Regions from separate parts of the Rhodoferax fermentans genome, predicted to be linked through region 1. Evidence: predicted binding sites of a transcription regulator. Region 1 holds the regulator's gene; the other holds the start of a gene.

Region 1 (4,618 bases):
CATCTTTGGGGTTCTACGGAAAACTTGGGTTGCATGGGCTGGATTATCCCAGCCAGCCGCTGGCGCCCATCCAGCTGAACGAACGCTACGTCTTTGAGCTCAGTCAACCTATCCGGGAGGCAGACACCAAGGCGCCTGATCGTGGGCGTAGGCCATCCACAGCGCCCAGGCCGCACTACCCGCCAGGGCCAGGCCAGCCAGCCTGACACCCCAATCCCCCTGGCTGTTGCGTCCCAAACGCAGCCACAACCAGGGCCCGAGCATCATCGACACCGTGGTGCCCAGGGCAAACAAGGCCATGACCAGGGCACCGTCCACCGCATGCCCTGACAAACCAGCCACCAGCAGCGCCGAATACAACAGGCCACAAGGCAACAGAGCCCACAACACCCCCAGAGCCAGGGTGCCCGACAAACCCCGACTGACCACCAGGCTGCGCGCCTTGGCCCAGATTTTTTTGCCCAGTTGTTCGAGCCAGATGGGTTGCTGCGCGTTCCAGACCAAGAGCAGACCCAGCACAAGAACTGCCACATGGAACAGTGTCCAGACCGGCCGCAAGGCCGCGCTTTGCACCGTCATCCAGCCCAGGCCCTGCATTGACGCGGCAGCGAGCGCGCCCATGGCCGCATAACCAAGGACCCTGCCACCTTGAAAGACCCACATGGCCGAAAGCTGGCGTTCACCCGCAGCACGCCCAATACCGGCACAAGCTGCGCCACACATGGCAATACAGTGGGGGCCGCCTGCGAGTCCCATGAACAAGGCGGTGGTGGCGAGGGCTGTTTGCATGCCCTCAGGTTAGAGGATTTTGGAAAACTTGGTGCGTGTACGGTCAGTTTGCAAATAGCGGTCAAACACCATGGCCACCGCCCGAACAAAGAACCAGCCCTTGGTGGTCACCTGGATACCGGATTCCTCCAGTGTCACCAGGCCCTGCTCCACCTGGGCCTGCATCACTTCCATTTCCTTGGCGAAATACTGTTTGAAATCAATCAGATAGGCCGACTCAATGGACTCGTAGGAGAGTTGCCCCTGGCACATCAGCGCCATGATGACACCCCGGCGTACCAGGTCGTCACGCGACAGCGCCAGACCCCGCACAATCGGGAACTGCCCCTGGTCGAGGAAGTCGTAATACTCTTCCAGCGTCTTGGCGTTTTGGCTGTAGGTGGCACCCACCCGACCAATCGACGATACGCCCAGGCCAATCATGTCGCAATCGGGCTGGGTGCTGTACCCCTGGAAATTGCGATGCAGCCGCCCCTGGCGCTTGGCAATGGCAAGCGAGTCAGTGGGCAAAGCGAAGTGGTCCATACCGATGTACACATAACCCGCCGCCATGAAGGCTGCCATCGAACGGGCCAACATCGACACCTTGGCGGCAGCCGTTGGAATCTCGACCGAGGAGATCCGGCGCTGTGGCTTGAAGCGTTCTGGCAAGTGGGCATAGGCATACAAAGCGATGCGTTCAGGCCGCAGTTCCACAATCTGCGCCAGGGTGCGGTCAAACGACTCGGGGGTCTGTTCTGGCAGACCGTAGATCAGGTCCGCATTGACCGATTCAAAACCGCGCTCGCGCGCTGCAGCCACCAGCGCAAACACCTGCTCTGCGGGCTGGATGCGGTGCACCGCTTTTTGTACCGCCGGGTCGAAGTCCTGGATACCAAAACTCAGGCGGTTAAAGCCGAGCTCAGCCAGCACATCCAGTCGTTGGTTGTCGATGGTGCGGGGGTCGATCTCGATCGAATATTCACCACCCGGCAGCAGCTTGAAACTGCGGCGCAACAAGGCCATCAGGTCACGCAATTCGGCGTCTGACAAAAAGGTGGGGGAACCGCCACCAAAATGCAGTTGTGACACGGCCTGCCCCAGACCCATGTGTTGGGTGTGCAGGTCGACTTCCCGGCTCAGATAACGCAGGTAAGCCGCCGCCCGGTCATGGTGTTTGGTGATGATCTTGTTGCAGGCACAGTAGTAACACAAGGCCTCACAAAACGGGATGTGCACATACAAAGACAGTGGCAGCGCCAACGCAGCCGCACCCGAGCGACGCTGTTCCAGCGCCAGAGCGTAATCCTGAGCGGTAAATGCCTCCACGAAGCGATCAGCGGTTGGGTAGGAGGTGTACCGGGGCCCGGACACATCGTACTGCCGGATCAAAGCTTCGGAGATGGGTTCTGCTGCAGATTCGATCATTGAAAATTCCCTTATTTCAGACGCTGTAACTGTGCCGCTTGCCCTCTTTTTGGCACTTGATATTGATCAACCAAGAGGGAGAAACCGAATAAGCCCAATTTGACATTTGTCAGCTGTTGGTGAAGAACAATGTCAAAATCGTGATCATGAACTATGAGACCATCAAAATCGCTTGTGCCAACTGCAATATGCGCGAGCTGTGTATGCCCATTGGCCTGACCCAGGACGAACTCAATCGTATCGATGAAATGATTGGCTCCAGGCGCAAGGTCAAGCGTGGTGAGACCCTTTTTCATAACGGTGAACGCTTCACCAACCTGTATGCGATCCGCACCGGTTTTTTCAAGACGTGTATCACCTCTGAAGACGGGCGCGATCAGGTCACAGGTTTTCAGATGGCCGGGGAAATCATTGGCATGGATGGCATCGTCAACGACTACCACTCCTGCGATGCGGTGGCTCTGGAAGATGCCGAAATCTGCGCCATGCCCTTTGCCCAGATTGAAGCACTGTCAAGAGAGGTCAATGCCTTGCAGCACCACGTTCACAAAATCATGAGCCGTGAAATTGTGCGTGAACATGGTGTGATGCTGCTGCTAGGCAGCATGCGGGCCGAAGAACGTCTGGCAGCCTTTTTGCTGAACCTGGCGCAGCGTCTGCATTCACGCGGTTTTTCACAGTCGGAGTTGATCCTGCGAATGACCCGGGAAGAGATTGGCAGCTACCTGGGTCTCAAACTGGAAACCATCAGTCGAACCTTCTCGCGGTTTGTCGAGGACGGCATCGTCGCTGTCAAGCAGCGCCACGTGCACATCCTCAACACCAGCGCGCTGCAAGACATCGTCAACCCGAAGTAGCCCTTACTTCGTCGGCAACTCAGGAGACGCTTTGGGGGCGGGGATGACACCCGTGGCCGCGTGGTTGCGCGCCATCATCGCGGGTGCGTCACCACTCTCGATGGTTTTTGACGACCTGATGTGCTCTATTTCAATGTCCTGACCCGAGACGATCTGGTTCGGGCTGTTGGCAATGAAATAAAAAGTCACGATACACGCAAGAATGACAGCCACCGGGCCGCTGATTACCAGCCACACGTGACCGTAAGACCACCAGGGTTTGTCGTCGTTCAGAGACTCGTTTCTCATCGGCATACCTCTTTCATCCTCAGGTTCTGCAAAGAACAATTGACCTTATAACAAAAAAGAGGGAAACATGGCTGTTTCCCTCTCATCATGCGTCCAGCTCTGGCGCGGGTGGGACTCAGTCCCCACCCAGAACCAACATGCTTACTGCTTGTTGGACAGACCCCAGATGTAAGACGTCAGCACCTTGATTTGCGGCTCAGTCAAATGGTAGGCCTGTGCAGGCATGACATTAACCACGCCGTTGTTGATGCGTTCGATGATGGCCTTTTCACCAAAACCGTGCAGCCAGATGTTGTCTGTCAAATTGGCGGACCCCAGGGCTTGCATACCTTTGCCATCTTCGCCATGGCAGGCGGCACAGACAGCAAACTTCTCTTTGCCAAGAGCGGCCTTGGCCGCATCGTGCGGGCTGCCTGACAGGCTCAACACGTACTGAGCCACGTTCTTGACATCGTCTTCGGTACCAAGCGCTGCGGCCATCGGTGGCATGTTGCCGACCCGACCCAGCTGGATGGTCTCAGTGATCTTCTCAGGTGTACCACCGTGCAGCCAATCGCCATCGGTCAGGTTCGGGAAACCCTTGTTGCCTTGGGCATCAGACGCATGACATTGCGCGCAGTTATTGCTGTACAAACGTTCACCAATGGCCATCGCCGCCGGATCCTTGGCGATGTCTTGAGGCGTCATGTTGGCAAAACGTGCATACACCGGCGCGGTCTGTTCCTCACCTTGTTTGATCTCGGCAGCATGCAGACCACTGGAGGTCCAGCCCAGCAGGCCCGGGTAACTTCCCAGACCTGGGTACAGCGCCAGGTAGCCAAAACCAAAGATCACGGTCAGCACAAACAAATAACTCCACCACCTGGGCAGCGGGTTATTCATCTCGCGCAGATCGTCATCCCACACATGGCCGGTGGTGTTGTCACTGGCGGTCATGGCCTTGGCTTTGCCCGACATGACCAGCAGAACCAGGCACGCAAGAATACTCACAACGACCAGGCCCGCGACATACATGGACCAGAATCCGTTTACAAAATCACTCATTTCTTTTACCTCTCAGTGTCTGAGTCAGTCTTGATCGAAAGGCAGTTTCCCGGCCTCATCGAATTCAGAAGCGTTCTTGCTGGAATAAGCCCACACCATGATCCCGATGAACATGACAAAGCTCAGCAAAGTAACCACAACTCTTGCAGTGTTGACATCAATTTCCATCACTGCATCCCGGTTTATTTGACGTGCAGACCCAAACCTTGCAGGTAAGCAACCAGTGCTTCCAT
Region 2 (4,618 bases), 2.5 Mb from region 1:
GGCGTTACCTGTGGGCGCGGCCACTGAATTCGGCGCTCAATGTGCTGCTGCTGGCGCTGGGCCTAGCGTCAATGACCTTTTTGCTGCTGGTCGGTTACCAGCTGGAAAAAGCCTTTGACCGCGATCTGGCGGGCATCGACGTGGTGGTGGGTGCCAAGGGCAGCCCGATGCAGCTGATTTTGAGCGGTGTGTTGCATGTGGATGTGCCCACCGGCAATGTGCCGCTGAAAGACATTCGCGAGCTTGAAAGCCACCCGCAGGTGGCGCAGATCATCCCGATCAGCCTGGGCGACAACTTCCACGCCTACCGCATTGTGGGCACCAGCATCAACTACATCCACCACTACAACGCGCAGCTGGCGCAGGGCCAGCTCTGGACCACACCGATGCAGGTGGTGCTGGGCTCGACGGTGGCGCGCCAGCTTGGGCTGCAGCTGGGCCAGACCTTTGTTGGCTCGCATGGTCTGGGCGCAGGTGGCCATGTTCACGGTGACAGTACCTACACCGTGGTCGGCATCCTGCAGCCCAGCGCCAGTGTGCTGGACCGCCTGATCCTGACCGACACGGCCTCGGTCTGGAAGGTGCACGAGGACTACACCGCACTCGATGACGAAGACCGCGCTGTGATGGAAGACGAGCGTGAAATCACGCTGGCGCTGGTGCGGTACAAAACGCCGATGGCGGCACTGACTTTTCCGCGTTATGTCAACAGCAGCACCGACATGCAGGCCGCCGCCCCGGCGGTCGAGATCACCCGGCTCTTGCACATGCTGGGCCTGGGCACCGAGGTGCTGCGCGCTTTTGCGGCGGTGCTCTTGCTCACCGCTGGTTTGAGTGTGTTCATCGCGTTATGGAGCGCGGTGCGTGAGCGCCGGGCCGACCTGGCGTTGCTGCGTATGCTGGGCGCACCGCCCCGGCGGGTGGCGGCTTTGCTGCTGTGTGAGGCGCTCTGGCTGGGCCTGCTGGCGGGCGCCTTGGGTCTGTTGCTGGGCCAGGGCTGCACCGCGGCGCTGGGCTGGTTCCTGCAGCTCGACAGCTCGCTGCTGGTGGGCGGCTGGGTCTGGCCGTCCGACTTGTTGGTGGTGCCCGCCTTGGCGCTGCTGGTGTCACTGGGGGCGGCGCTGCTGCCCGCGCTGGGGGCCTACCGCGTCAGTGTGCTGGAACTTCTGCAGGGCCGCTGAGGTCCGATGTGGCTGCTGCTCTGCCCCGATCTGTTGTTGTCGTTTCCCCTAGAACTTAGTCTGGAGTTTGTATGAAAAAAAGCCTTCTAGCCCTTATGTTGATGGGGTCATTTGCTACTTTTGGCATAGCTGCCACGACGCTACTGGACAAAGCCACGCAAGAGGACATTGCGCGCCACCGGGCCATGGCCACCGCGCACGAAAATGCCGCCAAATGCCTGGAGTCGGGCAAGTCTGACGAGGTCTGTGAAAAGCAGCTGCAGGTGGAATGCAAGGGCCTGGCGATTGGCAAGTTTTGCGGCATGAAACACACGCACTAACATCAGTGGGTTTCAAAAAAGGGGTCGTCCATGGGTGATTGGGTGCGCAGAGAAGGTCGCTTGGGCTGGCGGGGTCTGGCGCTGTCTGTCCTGCTGTTGGCGGCAGCCGCGCCTGCCCTGGCGCAGCTGAGTTCGCCGATCGCCGGTGTGCCTTCGGGGGCCGGCCCGGGTGTGCACAGCCCCAACAGCCCGTTTGCGCCGCTGGTCGAACGTGCCGATGTGTTGCCCTGGTCGCTGCTGTCGGATGTCAAGGTCAGCGTGGTCAAGAAGCGGGTGCTGCCGACCTTTCCCGCCGCGGTGCTGGCGTTGGACGGCAAAACCCAGCGGGTGCAGGGTTTCATGATGCCGCTGAGCCCGGGCCAGAAACAGACCCATTTCCTCTTGACCTCGGTGCCGTTGACCTGCGCCTTTTGTACACCTGGCGGGCCCGAGAGCATGATCGAAGTCAAGACCCGCACACCGGTCAAGTACTCGCTGGAGCCGGTGCTGGTGGAGGGCACCTTGGCCGTGTTGTCAGACGACCCGACGGGTCTGTATTACCGCATGCTCGATGGCCAGCAAACCAGGTGAACCCGCCCGTCCAAACGCGGTTTCTGCTTTGAATCTGGGCTGGACTTGATCCTTGTCATGTTTTGAGTGCAATTCCTGTCGCACAGTAGGGTCTTTGGGCCGTATTGACCTGATTGACAAGGAGCCAAACCATGAAAGCGTTGCAAGATCTTTTTTCCACCGACTACGGGCTGATGAGTGTTGTGGTCATCGCCGCGATGATTGCGGGTCTGGGTTATGCCTATGTTGTGTTGCGGAAAAAAATGGCTGAGGCCGAACGTAGCGCGCACAAATAACGCCCTGTCTGGCCGGGCGGCCGACCTGAGCGTCACCCCCCCGGCTATCAGCATTCAAAAACCACCCTGGCCAGCGCCTGGGTGGTTTTTGTGTTTTCATGCGTTGTCTTTGTTATCCCATGTGTTGTTTGAAGTGAACAGTCCTGTTGTCTCGGCCTTGTTGCCCGTGGTTTTTTTGATTGCTATCGGCTTCATCGCGGTTCGAGCTGGACTGATCCGGGTCGAGGCCAACAAAGACCTCTCCAACCTGGTGTTTTCGGTGCTCACACCGGCCTTGCTGTTTCGCACCATGAGCACGGTGCATGTGGAGCAGCTCAACTTCAGGCCACTGCTCATGTACTTCGCCGCCGTGCTGCTGCTGTTCATGGGCGTTTTTGTGGGCAAGGGCCGCGACCACCGGGCCGCCGTGCTGGCGCTGGCCTGCACCTTCAGCAACACCGTGATGATCGGTATCCCGCTGATCAGCCTGGCCTACGGGCAGGCCGGCATGGTCACGCTGCTGACCCTGGTGTCGGTGCATTTGCTGGTGATGTTGACCATCACCACCGTGGTGCTGGAGATGGCCAGTGCACGCCAGGCGCGCCTGGCCGGGCAGGGCGGCCAGCAGCACATGGCACTGACGGTGTTGCTGGCCTTGAAAGGTGGCCTGATCCACCCGGTGCCGATGCCGATCATTGCGGGTTTGTTGTTTGCGCAGACCGGGCTGGTGTTGCCCGAGGTGGTGGACCGGCCGCTGCAATTGCTGGGCAGTGCCTTTGGGCCGGTGGCGCTGGTGCTGGTGGGTGCGATGCTGACACAGGTGCAGATTGGCACCCACCTGAAAGCGGCTTTGGGCATCAGCCTGCTGAAAAACCTGGCCCTGCCATTGCTGGTAGCACTTTTGGGCTGGGGGCTGGGCATGGCAGGCCCCACCCTGAACGTGATGATCGTCACCGCCGCCTTGCCCATGGGCGCCAATGTGTTCCTGTTTGCCCAGCGTTACGAGGTCGCACAAGAACTGGTGACCGCCAGCCTGGCGGTGTCGACCTTGTTGGGCCTGTTGACGATTTCGCTGGTGATGGCTTTGGTGGGCTGGCTCGGCTGAGGTTTTGGCACTGCGGGCCCGGCGCTTCTGCCGGGTTTGTCCCGATGTGTCTTGACTTGACGCGTTGTGGTGCCGCCCTCACACTGGTTGGGGCAGGACTTTGATGCGGCCACCTGCCACGCCCCTTCCAAGTGATTCGCTCTGGCTACTCAGCCTGTTCTGAACACCTAGCTTCGAATTTTTATCGAAACATGCAAAATTTATCAATTAATATATAATTTTGTCAAATTGTATGGTTTGATGTTGAAAATATGGAGGTAAACATGGAAAGCACAGACGCTGCGCATCATGGAGCGACACCTGTCACGGACGTGAACCGGGCCTTGGCTGTCAGTGAGTTCCTGGCATTCAAGCTGGGTGAGGAAGAGTACGGCATCGACATCCTGCGGGTGCAGGAAATTCGCTCCTTCGAGCGTCCCACCCGCATGGCCAATGCGCCTGAACACATTTTGGGGGTGGTCAACCTGCGCGGTGTGATCGTGCCGGTGGTGGACATGCGTATCAAGTTCAAGCTCAACCCGGTCAATTACGACCACTTCACTGTGGTGATTGTTCTCAACATCGGCAGCCGGGTGGTGGGCATGGTGGTCGATGGGGTCTCAGACGTCATCACCCTGAGCCCGGAGCAATTACGCCCGGTGCCCGAGCTGTCATCGGCCATTGGCAGCGACCACCTGCTGGCCATAGGCTCGCTGGAAAACCGCATGCTGATCCTGATCGACATCGGAAAACTCATGTCCAGTTCGGACATGGGCATAGATCCTTCAATGGCTTGAAACAGCTGCAACTACCTGGAATTTCCTATGAACAATTTGACGGTACGTACAAAGTTGGCTTGGTCGTTTGGTGGACTGGCCTTGATGGTTTTACTGGTATCTGGCTTTTCCGCGAAGATGCTCAACGATGCCCACGATCGTTTTGAAAACTACATCAATGGCATCAACGCACAGGCCCAGATGGCAGCTGGCGTGCGACAAGCGGTGGACAGTCGTGCCATAGCGGCGCGCAATCTGGTGTTGGTGACACAACCACAAGACTTGGCCATTGAGAAAAACAACGTCTTGCAAGCGCATAAAGATGTGGGGCAGCGCATGGCCAAACTCAAAGAGATGGCCAAAGAGGCTGATGTATCAGACGAAGCGCGTCGCTTGATTGCCGAGATCGACAAGATTGAACAATCATACGCAC

What was found. The regulator FNR, encoded in region 1, switches genes on or off when oxygen is low (the NO sensors DNR and NnrR bind a similar motif). The targets are predictions, from matches to a motif close to TTGATNNNNATCAA.
Region 2: RF819_RS04770 (DUF3149 domain-containing protein) is a predicted target of FNR. The motif match lies at 2,117-2,130, and genes of this name have one in related genera.

Annotation. Positions count from the first base shown of each region.
Region 1 covers NZ_MTJN01000002.1:3,471,339-3,475,956, forward strand. The annotation lists gene dusA (tRNA dihydrouridine(20/20a) synthase DusA) at 1-35, opposite strand, end outside; gene RF819_RS16115 (sulfite exporter TauE/SafE family protein) at 109-789, opposite strand; gene hemN (oxygen-independent coproporphyrinogen III oxidase) at 799-2,196, opposite strand; gene fnr (fumarate/nitrate reduction transcriptional regulator Fnr) at 2,343-3,053, shown strand; gene RF819_RS16130 (hypothetical protein) at 3,057-3,341, opposite strand; gene ccoP (cytochrome-c oxidase, cbb3-type subunit III) at 3,483-4,385, opposite strand; gene RF819_RS16140 (cbb3-type cytochrome oxidase subunit 3) at 4,410-4,553, opposite strand; gene ccoO (cytochrome-c oxidase, cbb3-type subunit II) at 4,568-4,618, opposite strand, start outside.
Region 2 covers NZ_MTJN01000002.1:964,444-969,061, reverse strand. The annotation lists gene RF819_RS04785 (ABC transporter permease) at 1-1,181, shown strand, start outside; gene RF819_RS04780 (hypothetical protein) at 1,253-1,501, shown strand; gene RF819_RS04775 (DUF3299 domain-containing protein) at 1,532-2,071, shown strand; gene RF819_RS04770 (DUF3149 domain-containing protein) at 2,203-2,346, shown strand; gene RF819_RS04765 (AEC family transporter) at 2,480-3,430, shown strand; gene RF819_RS04760 (chemotaxis protein CheW) at 3,694-4,206, shown strand; gene RF819_RS04755 (methyl-accepting chemotaxis protein) at 4,234-4,618, shown strand, end outside.